Regions from separate parts of the Aeribacillus sp. FSL k6-2211 genome, predicted to be linked through region 2. Evidence: riboswitches for the same ligand, from Rfam matches in the RefSeq annotation. Region 2 holds a riboswitch; each other region holds the start of a gene.

Region 1 (4,274 bases), 1.9 Mb from region 2:
GGTTGTAGCAGCAGGCTGAACTTGTTCTAATTTTTCCTTCTCTATTCCTATTCTTTCAGCGTATTGACGATGCAAATCCATTTCCACTTTTAACGTCGAATGTAGAAGATCAGCAAAAACTGTCATTGTTTGAAGATTGTGAGCCTTTAAGCTTCCAAGGGCAAACAGGCGGCAGTATTCGATTAAATAAAGATAATCCTGCTCCATAAAAAAGCGAAATTTGTCGATATCCAGCGTCCCATTGCCGATTCCTTGAACAAACGGATGATGGTAACTCGCTTCCCAAATCGGTTTTGCAGTTTTATACAATCGGTCTGTAAACATTTGAATTACCCCTTTCGCAGCTTTTGTAATTGTCATCGTTTTTTCTGATACCAATCAAATAAAAACGCGATCAGCGATTTTGTAAATGTTTTTAATTGGGGGATGGACAGCTTTTCATTCACCGAGTGTGCATCTTCAAGCGTGCCCGGTCCATATAAAACGACGGGAATTCCCGCTTCACTCAGCCAGCCGCCGTCTGTCACAGTAGGGGACATCGTCAGCTTTGCTTCCTCATTAAATGCCAGTTTATGTGCTTTTTGTAATGTTTTCACTCCGAGTGAATGTTCGTCATATGAAAAAGCTGGGAAAATTTCTCCTCGATCTTCAATCATCGATGTGCCGCCCCATTTAAATTTCGGAGGATATTTCCGAAGCCATGGATCAGCCATTGCAACATGATGGATATGTTCTTCAATTTCCCGGATCACCTCTACATAATGCTCTTCCGGGTAATAGTGAACGGTAATCCAAAGGGAACATTTATCGGCCACAAAAGCGGCGTGCCTTCCACCTTCAATCACTGCAGGATTAATTGTGGCAGAACCAGGCGGAAAGCCTTTGCTCGTTTTCATCACTGCCCAATGCTGTTCAAGCTCTCGCAGTCCTTCAATAATTTTCATCATTTTTTCAATCGCGCTTGCCCCAAAAAGCTTCCCGCCGGCATGAATCATTTGTCTTCTCGTGCCATCGTGAAATGTCTCGGGGCTTTCAATTGTAATCCAGCCCGTGATCACCCCGCCCTGCCCTTGTATTTCACAGTTGCTTGAATCGACAACGATGGCAAAATCAGCTCGATATCCCCGGTCGCAGCACGATTTTGTTCCTGCTTCGCCTACTTCTTCACCGACGACGGACTGAAAAATGATATCCCCTCCCGGCTCAATGCCGTTTTCTTGCAGCAGCTTTAATGCAAACAGACTGGCAGCCATTCCCCCTTTCATATCCGCTACACCGCGTCCATATATGTAATCCCCTTTAACCGTTGCCTCAAAAGGAGGCGTTAGCCATTCTTCTCCCTCTTCGATTGAAGCGACATCAATATGCCCGTTAATAATTAAACTGTGGTAATTTTCTGGATCTTTTCCTTTTTTCGTTCCTACTACGACTGGATCTTGTTCATATAAATCCCATTGATCAATGGAAAAGCCGATGTCTTCCAAATATGAGGCGACATACTTTTGAGCCTCTTTTGCATTTCTTGCCGGAGGGCTTGGCGTTTCAAACGATACGAGTGTTTTTAGAAGATTCAGAAGTTCTTCTTCCCTTTCATCAATTTGCTGAAATAGCGTTTGTAACACGTTGTCTCCCCTTTCTTAACATTTTGTTTTGAAAAATGGTTTGCCAACCAGCCTTGTAATGCAAAAAGCCCGTTCCCAATATAAGGGAACGGGCAAGTATATACAAAACCCATAGACAGGTTTCGATATTACTGCACCACTTCCCTACGCTAGTATGATCTAGATCAGGTTCAAAGGGTCAAGGCACACGCCTTTCTCAGCCTTTCGGCTCCCCTAGTGGTATGTTAATATTATGAAATTTTCATTTAATTTCATTAAATCATAAAATATAGAAAAATACAAGCTAACGGTTAATTGATTCTTTTTGCTGTCTTTAATAATTCACGATAACCAATTCGAGTAAATTGCAAATGTTGATCAATATAATTAGCCTTTTTCAAATGCTCGATCGATTGTTCAGAAAAACTGCCGCTAATTTCCTGAAACCTTTGATTAATTTCCACTAACGAATGATTTAATATAAAATCTGCATCAAGCAGCAGGACAATCCGCTCGATCTCAGGATCTCTTTTTAAAATCAAGTTGGCAATCCGGCCTTTCATGAATGCTAGCTCTTGTTGAAGCTTTGAAGCTTCATCCTCTTTTTCTCTAATTTTGGCTCGGTACTTTTGTTTTTCTTCCTCTTCGATACCGGCTTTTGTTAATAGCTCCTCCAACAATTGCGTTTTATCAAGCTCCAGTTTATTTAATTGCTGTTCTTTTCGCGCCATTTCTGTTTCATCAGGCAGCTTTTCGTTTTGAATAGGCTCTTTTCGTTCTTCTTTCATCTTTATCATATAGTCTATTTTCCGATAGACAAGGAAGGCGAGAACAACTAAACATCCATTTAATAGCAGAGATATAAAACGCACGACGACGTCGTTAAATGCAAGCAAATAAAATAGGAAAAGGATAACGATGACAGCCAAAAGCACCTTTAATAGATTCATAATGGAAAAAGTTTGTGATTGTTTTGCCATCCACCTATGCTCCTTTTTGTTCAAACTAGCATCATTTATTATAGCATGTTGTGATTTGGAATGTGAATCATTTCTTTAGGATTGAGAGCTGGAAAAAGGATGTCAGATGAATGGTAAATGGAGATGCTTATCTTTTGAAAGCTTCGAAGCAATAAAAACAAGTCCTTTCAAAGCCGGAAAGGTATTTTTCTAAAATGAAAAACCACCTGCAATGTTTTGCAGATGGTTGAATCATTCAGCGTTTTCTGTTTCCGCTAACACCCGATTAACACGTTTTTCCAGCATTTTCATTCCGCTTCCTCCTGCTTGGAAGTGGCGAAGAATGCCGTTTTTGTCAAAAACATAATATGCAGGTACATATTGATTTTCAAAAGCATCGGTTAATTTATGTTCGTTGTCAACAAAGATCGGTTGCGTAATCCCGTGTTCTTCCGCTACTTTTTTAATATCATCAATATCTAAATCCTTTTCGGAGCGAGGCATATGAACAGCTACTACGTTCAGTTTATCTTTATATTGATCGCGGAACTCATTTACTTTCGGCATTGCTTCTTTACACAAATGGCAGCTGATTGACCAAAAATGGATTAATGTTGGTTTTTCACCGATTAATTGCTCTTTCGTTACTTCGCCATTCAGCCAAGTTGTTGCTCCGACTAATTCAGGCATTGGCTCACGTAATTTCATTTCCGCTTCCTCCTTGAAGAATGAATATCAAAAAAATAATCGTTTGAAAAAAGGCCTAACGTACTGCTAGGCCCTTTGAATGAAAAGCTTCATTATACTTTAAGCGTTTCTTGACCAGGCTTCCAGTTTGCTGGGCAAAGTCCGCCAGTTTGAAGCGCTTGAAGTACACGCAATGTTTCATCAACATCGCGGCCAATGTTGTTATGGAATACTGTTTGATATTGAAGTTCGCCTTCTGGATTGATGATGAACAATCCGCGAAGAGCAACTCCTTCTTCTTCGATTAAAACGCCGTAGTCTCTTGATACTTGATGATTTGTATCTGCTGCAAGCGGATATTTAATATCGCCTAAACCGTTCTCTTCGCGAGGAGTTTTAATCCAAGCTAAGTGTGTGTGAATTGTGTCAGTTGATACACCAATCACTTCTGCATCAAGATCTTCAAATTCTTCATAACGGTCAGAAATAGCTGTGATTTCAGTTGGACAAACGAAAGTGAAGTCCATTGGATAAAAGAAAAGAACTGTCCATTTTCCTTGTTTCATGATTTCTTCCAAGCTTACTTTACCAAACTCTTTGTTTGGCAAAACGGCATCCATTTCAAAACGTGGAGCTTGTTTACCAACCAAACGCTCTGCCATTATGTAACCCTCCATTTTAAAATTTTATTTTAAAGGAAACTTTTTGATCGTTTCCTTCAAAAACAAATGAGAATGAATTGAGTATTTTCTCAATATCCTTCCTCCGATTACTATTATATATAACAACAAAATTTTAGTCAATTTTAAGTAATAATTAATTTAAATAATTTGTTTTACATTTTCATTGCGGTGAAGAGAACAATAATACTATTTCCAATTTTCGCCGCTATCATTAAAAAAATGTAACAATCATTGAAAATTCCTTTTTCTATGCTAAACTTTCAACTGTACATTCAGTTTAACACGATCCCGTCAAATAACCAAATGATTGGCTTGAAAAGAAAGGGGAAATGGTTTTGAACTTT
Region 2 (4,274 bases):
CCATTCTTTTTCGAAAACGTCAAATAAGCTTTTTATAAACTTTATCTTTATAAAATTGAGATGCAGGTGTGTTGAATATATTCCTTTTCTTCACGATTCGTTCCAATGCTAATTGTTTTTCCGACAGCTTTTGTTGTAATTTTTTCCTTTCGGCTTCATCTTCACAGCATTTTAGTAAATCTTGAATAGTTAATAGTTCCTTTTTCAAGTCATTTTCTTGATCGACCATTCCGGCGTTTCTCAAAAGACGATAAGCCATTCGGAGTTCTTCCGGAATATCAGACAAATCGTCATGCGGGAGAGGCTTCCCCATCCCGGGAAGTTCTTTAAACTCTCCCTCTTCATATGCCTTTTTGATCCGATCCTCAGCAATTTTTGCAAATATATCCACGCTTCACCCTCCCTTCGACCGTTATGTTCGTCCTTTTTCTAAACGCTTTACCCGCTTTTTCATCGCTTTTGTTAAATATCCACCTTTAAAAGAACGAATTTCATACGAGCTTAAAAACGCTTTTGGTTCTATTTCATTGACAAGGTTTAAAAATTCTTCCTCCCGAGAGCGTTGAGCAACAACTTCCAAACGATACCTAATCGAATTCATTCCTTCTCCTTGAAAGACCGTAACCCCAAAACCAGCCTCCCTCAATTTTTTGACTAATCCGGAATTTTTATCCATTAAATTCACATTGTATGTTACATATCCAAAAGCCAGCTTTTTCTCCAGTTCACCGCCCAACAACAGCCCTGCACCAAAACCGATAATATATGCACTAATATTGTAAATATTAGATAAATCTTGAAAAACTATTCCTAAAGCGACAATATAAATCGCTGCTTCTAGCAAACCTATACCAGCAGCAGCCTTTGTTTGATTTTTCACTAACAAAATAGTTCGGATCGTCAATACTGGTACATACAATAATTGCAGCAAAAAAATAAAAATTGCTTGTAGAAACATGTTGCCTAGACACTCCTTTGTTCCATCATACTATAAATTATTTTCAAAAAGAAAGAGCTATCATAAACTCAAAATCTGAGATTTGAAACTACATTTTTACAATTCATCTTGATCTGTTATTATGCTTCGAAACTTCCTTTTTCATGCGAATAGGCTGGCGCTTGAAATACATCGCTGTTCTCCATACCCACTCCAACGGCCCTAATTGAAAATATTTAAACCAAATATGGCTGATGATAAGCTGCACGGCAAAAATTGCGAGTGCAAGCCAAAAACCGGCGAAGGGGTATACTTTACCGTACAATCCCAATCCGTAATGATAAAAAAGATATGTACAAATAACAGATTGCATGATGTAATTTGTCAATGACATGCGTCCAACAGGCGCAATCTTCTTAACAATTTGCCGACAGATTGGGTGAAAATATAAAAATATGAGAGAGATCACATAAAACAACATGAGAAATGGTGCACCGAACACCATGTAAAAACTATTTTTAGCGGTGACCGCAAAAATATTTAACGGAAGCCCAATGATAAGCCCGAAAAACCAGATGGCTGTTAATAACCTTCGATGCTTCTCCGGTTCTTGAAAAAGCTTTTGTTTCGCAAATATCATGCCAACTAAAAACATGCTGATATATGGGAGCATGTTTATTATATAGACAAGCGGTTGAAAAGGCCACAAGCCAGACATAGACATGTAAAAAAGCCGATCATGAATACGCTGATGGAAAATATCAGTAAAACTTCCGTTTTGATATGAATGGATTGCGTTTCTTGCCTCCTCTTCCAATAAGGCAGCCTGCTCTCTTTTTTGGACTAAAGCATCCTCACCATTGGATACAGCCGTCATCAAACCAATAAGGAGCAAATATAAACTAAATAAACATACAGTCCATACCAAAAGGGTTTTCCAGGAACACTTCCGGAAAAAAAGGAGAAGAAACCCCAGCACAGCATAATCCATTAAAATGTCTCCATCCCAAATGAAAAATGAATGAATTAGTCCAAATACAAAAAGCACCACCAGTCTGCGTATATATATAGAAACAAAGTTCCTGCCGTTTCCTAAAGCCCGTTCCTCCATGATGATGATTCCAAATCCGAACAATAATGAGAACATTGTAATAAACTTCATTTGTACAAATATTTCCAAAATATTTTTCGTTAGAAAATCCCATGTTCTCCATGTTTCAGTAAAAAAATTTTCGCTGCCTATTTGGTATAAATATACATCTGGATAGCTGAAATGCGCCATATTCACAAGTAAAATGCCAAATATCGCAGCCCCCCGCACCACATCCACTACTTCATAACGCTCACGTTTAAGATTCAAACCAAAACCCCCATTCTGAAAAAAGTTCTTATTGTTAACGCCCTTTTTTCATTACTTTTTGTCCAAAGGCTGCATTTCAGCTTTATCGTGTTTAAATTTATTTGAATATAGCGAAAAAAGAATGACAATTTTCTTATAGTCTATTATGATAGACATAAGATTCGAATATCAACAGATCCACAAGGGGAGCTATATGCTGAGAGTGGACGGATATTTCGTCCAGACCCTTTGAACCTGTTAGTTAATGCTAGCGTAGGGATGTGGAAGTATACTGATCCATGATACAGCCTTTTTCCCCCTTATGGATATTTGTTGATAGCAAATAATATACAGGGGGTTTTATTTTTGGAAAAAAATCGCTTATTACTATTAATAGAAGCAGCAATCTTTGCAGCATTGGCAGTTATACTTGATCTTCTCCCTTCCATTCAATTATCATCAGCCATTTCTATATCCATTGCCATGGTGCCTGTACTCATATTATCGTTTCGATCCGGTGCAAAGATTGGCTTCATTTCCGGCTTTTTATGGGGATTATTGCAAATTGTATTAGGTGATGCATACATCCTGACGCCTGTTCAAGGCTTCATCGACTATTTTCTAGCTTTTTCCTTTATCGGTTTAGCCGGTCTTTTCAGCAAAACTATTCAAAATAAGCTGAAAGATGGAAAGAAAAGCTCTGCTCTTGTTTTCATCATCTTTGGCGTCTTCATCGGAGCTTTTGCACGTTATTTTTGGCATTTTATCAGCGGTGTCTTTTTCTTCGGAGAATATGCACCAGAAGGAATGTCAGCGGTCGTTTATTCTTTGATCGTAAACGGCATTACGATGATAGGAGCCTTTGTATTATGCGCTGTCGTTACTGTTATTCTCATTATGGCGGCGCCAAGATTGGTTGTAAAATAAACAAAATCATCCTCTGCAAAACATGCAGAGGATAATTTTGTTTATAGGGTAAATACTTTCGTTTCAACAGTGTATTTTTTTAATTTTTCACGGCTTACATGAAAACCGATCCCCGGGTTATCAGGCAAGGCAATTTTTCCATTATAAACCGATATTTCCGGTTCAATAATATCTTCTTCCCAATACTTAGATGAACTGGATATATCTCCTGGCAGTGTGAATTGTTCAAGTGTCGCTAAGGCTATATTATGGGCCCGTCCAATCCCTGATTCAAGCATCCCTCCGCACCAAACTGGAACATTTTGCTCTTTGCAAAAATCATGGATTTTTTTTGCTTCTGTCAAACCGCCAACACGGCCGATTTTTATATTCATAATTTTGCAGCTTCGAAGTTCAACAGCCTTTCGAGCATCTTCGAAGGAACAAATACTTTCATCTAAACAGATCGGTGTGTCCAATTCTTTTTGAAGTTTGCTATGATCCACAATATCATCGTGCGCAAGAGGCTGCTCAATCATCATTAATTGAAACTCATCCAATTGTTTTAGATGATTTATATCTTTTAATGTATAGGCACTGTTCGCATCAGCCATTAAATCCAAGTTCGGAAAATGCTTCCGTATTTCCTTAACTACTTCAATATCCCAACCTGGTTTAATCTTTATTTTTACTCTCTTGTATCCTTCCTCCTGATATTGTTCAATAAGACTGATTAAATCTTTTATTGTTGGCTGAATACCGATGCTCACCCCAGCTTCAACTTCTTTTTTCATTCCCCCGAGAGCTTGTGAAAGAGGTATATTTTGCTGTTTTGCATATAGATCCCACACGGCACCTTCCAAAGCCGCTTTTGCCATATAATTTCTGCGAATAAAACGAAACGATTCAGCCAACTCACGAGGATGATGAAACGACGTCTTTGATAAAATCGGAATGAGGAAATCTTCGATCATGTGCACAGTTGTTTTCACGGTTTCTTCTGTATACCATGGAATGGAAAAAGCAACCCCTTCTCCAAAACCGGCTGCACCATCATCATCCTTTACTTCTACGATCAACAATTCGCGATCG
Region 3 (4,274 bases), 680 kb from region 2:
AAGCTTCTAGGAGCATTAGTTTGAAAATTATTTATCGATAAAGGGATGACCCGCCCTCTATAAATTCTTTTGCTTTTTGCCTCAAACCTTCCTGAACGAAATCAGAATCACTTGAACCGGCCATTTTTCTTAAATTGTGGGAAATTTTCATCGAGCAAAATTTTGGACCGCACATAGAACAAAAATGGGCAATTTTCGCTCCTTCTGCCGGCAAAGTTTCGTCATGATATTCGCGTGCCCGTTCAGGATCGAGAGAAAGATTAAATTGGTCGTTCCAGCGAAATTCAAAACGGGCTTTTGATAAAGCATCATCCCTTATTTGGGCGCCTGGATGCCCTTTTGCCAAATCTGCGGCATGGGCTGCAATTTTATAAGCAACAACACCTTGGCGCACATCCTCTTTATTGGGAAGGCCTAAATGCTCTTTCGGAGTTACATAACATAGCATGGCCGTTCCGTACCAGCCGATCATGGCTGCTCCAATGGCTGACGTAATATGATCATAGCCGGGAGCAATATCGGTCGTTAATGGACCGAGGGTATAAAAAGGAGCCCCTTTGCAAATTTCATTTTCTAAATCAACATTTTCTTTAATTTTATGCATCGGAATGTGCCCAGGGCCTTCGATCATGACTTGGACATCATGTTTCCAGGCGATTTCCGTCAATTCACCGAGCGTTTTCAATTCGGCAAATTGCGCTTCATCATTGGCATCTCGAATAGATCCGGGACGCAAGCCGTCACCTAATGAAACGGCAATATCATATGTTTTTAAAATTTCGCAAATCTCTTCAAAATGAGTGTATAAAAAGTTTTCTTGATGATGCGCCATACACCACTGCGCCATGATCGAACCGCCGCGGGATACGATTCCGGTCGTCCGTTTGACGGTCAAAGGGATATAGCGAAGCAGCACGCCGGCATGTATAGTAAAATAATCGACCCCTTGTTCTGCTTGCTCAATTAATGTATCACGGTAAATTTCCCATGTTAACTCTTCAGCAACGCCATTTACTTTTTCGAGCGCTTGGTAAATCGGGACGGTTCCAACCGGCACGGGCGAGTTGCGGATGATAAATTCTCTTGTTGCATGAATATTTTTTCCTGTTGACAGGTCCATAATTGTGTCAGCGCCCCAGCGGATGGCCCAAAGCATCTTCTCAACTTCTTCTTCGATTGACGATGTTACAGCTGAATTGCCAATGTTGGCATTAATTTTTACATGAAAGTTCCGGCCGATGATCATCGGTTCACTTTCCGGGTGATTAATGTTGGACGGAATAATGGCCCTGCCGGCAGCGACTTCTTGACGAACGAATTCAGGATCCATGTTTTCACGAATCGCCACAAACTCCATCTCTGGGGTGATGATCCCCTTTTTTGCATAGTGCATTTGTGTAACGACAGCACCTTTTTTTGCTTTGAAAGGCTTTCGATGAAAAGGTGTGGCAATATTGTGATCTTCCCAATTGCGAAATCCATTATCTTCAGGCTTTACCTGGCGCCCGTCATATTCTACAACATCATGACGGTCTAAAATCCACTGTTTGCGCACAGCCGGCAAACCTTTATGAATATCTGCCTGAAAATCAGGATCTGTATAGGGACCGCTCGTGTCATAAACCTTTACAGGTTCATTTTCAAACGTTCCCGCTTCCGTTTTCGTGGGAGTTAATTGAATTTCCCTCATCGGAACCCGAATATCGGGTCTCGACCCAGTCACATAAATTTTTTTGCTTGCTGGAAACTGCATGTTTTCGAAATAATGTTTCATTTTTCTCCTCCTCCATTTTTTTATCTGAAGATGTGCATAGAAAAATAGGAGGGGAGATGGGACGTGAAAAATAAAAACGGGTTCGCTTTAGCACGAACCCGATCAATTCAATATAGAAAAAGAAGGCAATAAAATACTCCCGCTACCTACTTCCCTACGCTGGCATCATCCAGATCAGGTTCAAAGGGTTGAAGAACTTCAGGCGCGTTCTTCTCTCAGTCCAGCTAATTGGACACCCCTAGTAGATGGTTATATATTTTTTTTAATAGTAACATAATATGAAAAATAATGAAAATATTTTTTCGTTTCATGTTTGTTTGCAGAATTGTTGATTTTTGAAACTTTCTGCACAATTGTCCGTAATAATATTAGGCAAAAAATAAGGGGGGAGAGGCCTGAAATCAAACAATAAGTTTTTCGCTATTTGCGCTCTGCTGCTCATCTTGTCGATTATTTGTGCGTCTTTTGATGCCAAATCAGCTGAAGGGAAAACAGTTTATTTTATTCCGATTGAAAATACAATTGAAAAAGGATTGGTGCATTTTATTAAACGATCCATTCAGGAGGCGGAAAAAGAAAAGGCGGATGTCATTGTTTTTGAATTGAACACTCCTGGCGGTGCTTTAGAGGCAGCGATAGAAATAGGCAAAATGATTATGGATACAGATATCAAAACAATCGCTTATGTAAATAAACATGCGATTTCCGCAGGGGCTTATATAGCATTAAGGGCTGATCAAATATATTACCATCCTGGCGGTACCATTGGGTCAGCGGCTGTCATTGACTCCAATGGCAATGCTGCAGAAGTAAAAGTGCAATCGTTTTGGAAAGCAGAGATGAGAAATGCTGCTGAGGTTCATGGCAGAGACCCTATGTTCGCTGAGGCGATGGTAGACAGCAGCTTGGATATGCCCGAATATGGTGCAGAAAAAGGAGAATTACTAACATTAACAGCAAAACAAGCGATGGAAGTCGGGTATGGTGAAGGCATCGCCAAAAGCCGGGCAAAGCTTTTGAAATCGATCGGAATGGAAGGTGCAAAAGTCCAGGAGACTGAGGAGACGTTTGCTGAAAAAATAGCCCGTTTTGTAACAAACATGTATACCATTCCGATATTATTAACGATTAGCGGTTTAGGGTTTGTGTTAGAATTGTACACTCCTGGGTTTGGCATTCCTGGTTTTATTGGACTATTGGCACTGTTTTTGTTTTTCTTCGGTCATTTTATTGCAGGGCTTGCGGGATTGGAAACGGTTGTTTTGTTCGTGCTTGGGGTACTGCTTATAATTGCAGAGTTGTTTGTTCCAGGAGGAATTATTGGAGCAATCGGTTTTCTTTCAGTCCTTTTAAGTTTATTTTTAGCAGCTGATCATATAGGACATATGGCGGTTTCTCTTTTTATTGCCGGTTCCATTTCGATATTCACAATATTCATCATGTCAAAGGTGATTGGTAAGCGTATGAAATGGTTTAAAAAAATTATTTTAAATGATTCAATCAGCACGGAGAAAGGTTATGTATCCAATCAAAATCGTACAGATTTAATTGGGAAAACGGGTGTAACTGTGACTGCTTTACGACCGGCAGGAACAGTAATGACCGATGGAGAGGAAAGATTGGATGTTGTGACAGAAGGAACGTATATTGAGAAAGGAAAAAAAGTGAAAATTGTTAAAGTAGAAGGCTCACGAATTGTTGTAAGAGCTATTAATGAAAATGAATAGGAGGTAGGTATATCACATGGACGTAACATTTTTTCTTTTACTAGGTCTTATCGTATTAGGTCTTATTTTGCTTGGCATCTTGTTCTCTTTTGTGCCGATTATGCTCTGGATTTCAGCTCTGGCAGCTGGCGTTCGCATCAGTATTTTGACTCTTATTGGAATGAGGCTGCGCAGAGTCATTCCAAGTCGAGTGATCAATCCGTTAATTAAAGCGCATAAAGCCGGCCTTGATGTCACAACGAATCAATTGGAAAGCCATTATTTGGCAGGAGGAAATGTCGATCGAGTTGTCAACGCATTAATTGCAGCTGAAAGAGCTAATATTGAATTGAGCTTTGAACGTTGTGCTGCGATTGATTTAGCGGGAAGAGACGTGCTTGAAGCCGTTCAAATGAGCGTAAATCCGAAAGTAATCGAAACCCCGTTTATTGCAGGGGTTGCCATGGACGGAATTGAAGTGAAAGCAAAAGCCCGCATCACGGTGCGAGCCAATATTGACCGGCTTGTTGGTGGTGCCGGGGAAGAAACGATTATCGCACGTGTAGGTGAAGGAATTGTCAGCACCATTGGTTCTTCTGATGATCATAAAAAAGTGCTGGAAAACCCTGATATGATTTCGCAAACAGTTTTAAACAAAGGACTCGATTCAGGAACAGCCTTTGAAATTTTATCCATCGACATCGCGGACGTTGATATCGGCAAAAACATCGGTGCGATCCTGCAGACAGATCAAGCGGAAGCGGACAAAAACATCGCGCAAGCTAAAGCGGAGG

The links. A riboswitch is a leader RNA that binds a small molecule or an ion and turns the genes downstream of it on or off. The one in region 2 is predicted to bind thiamine pyrophosphate.
Region 1: another riboswitch for thiamine pyrophosphate. It lies ahead of NSU19_RS07730 (acetylornithine deacetylase); the one in region 2 lies ahead of thiT (energy-coupled thiamine transporter ThiT).
Region 3: another riboswitch for thiamine pyrophosphate. It lies ahead of thiC (phosphomethylpyrimidine synthase ThiC); the one in region 2 lies ahead of thiT (energy-coupled thiamine transporter ThiT).

The regions. Positions count from the first base shown of each region.
Region 1 covers NZ_CP150190.1:1,581,313-1,585,586, reverse strand. Annotated here, with positions in the region: gene tenA (thiaminase II) at 1-324, opposite strand, end outside; gene NSU19_RS07730 (acetylornithine deacetylase) at 357-1,622, opposite strand; TPP riboswitch at 1,747-1,847, opposite strand; gene NSU19_RS07725 (hypothetical protein) at 1,913-2,581, opposite strand; gene NSU19_RS07720 (TlpA disulfide reductase family protein) at 2,813-3,268, opposite strand; gene NSU19_RS07715 (peroxiredoxin) at 3,361-3,909, opposite strand; gene NSU19_RS07710 (mechanosensitive ion channel family protein) at 4,260-4,274, shown strand, end outside.
Region 2 covers NZ_CP150190.1:3,459,420-3,463,693, forward strand. Annotated here, with positions in the region: gene NSU19_RS16765 (DUF1992 domain-containing protein) at 20-391, opposite strand; gene NSU19_RS16770 (DUF2179 domain-containing protein) at 413-958, opposite strand; gene NSU19_RS16775 (DUF418 domain-containing protein) at 1,062-2,297, opposite strand; TPP riboswitch at 2,470-2,573, shown strand; gene thiT (energy-coupled thiamine transporter ThiT) at 2,643-3,203, shown strand; gene menC (o-succinylbenzoate synthase) at 3,245-4,274, opposite strand, start outside.
Region 3 covers NZ_CP150190.1:2,779,699-2,783,972, reverse strand. Annotated here, with positions in the region: gene thiC (phosphomethylpyrimidine synthase ThiC) at 32-1,774, opposite strand; TPP riboswitch at 1,909-2,024, opposite strand; gene NSU19_RS13440 (NfeD family protein) at 2,218-3,501, shown strand; gene floA (flotillin-like protein FloA) at 3,518-4,274, shown strand, end outside.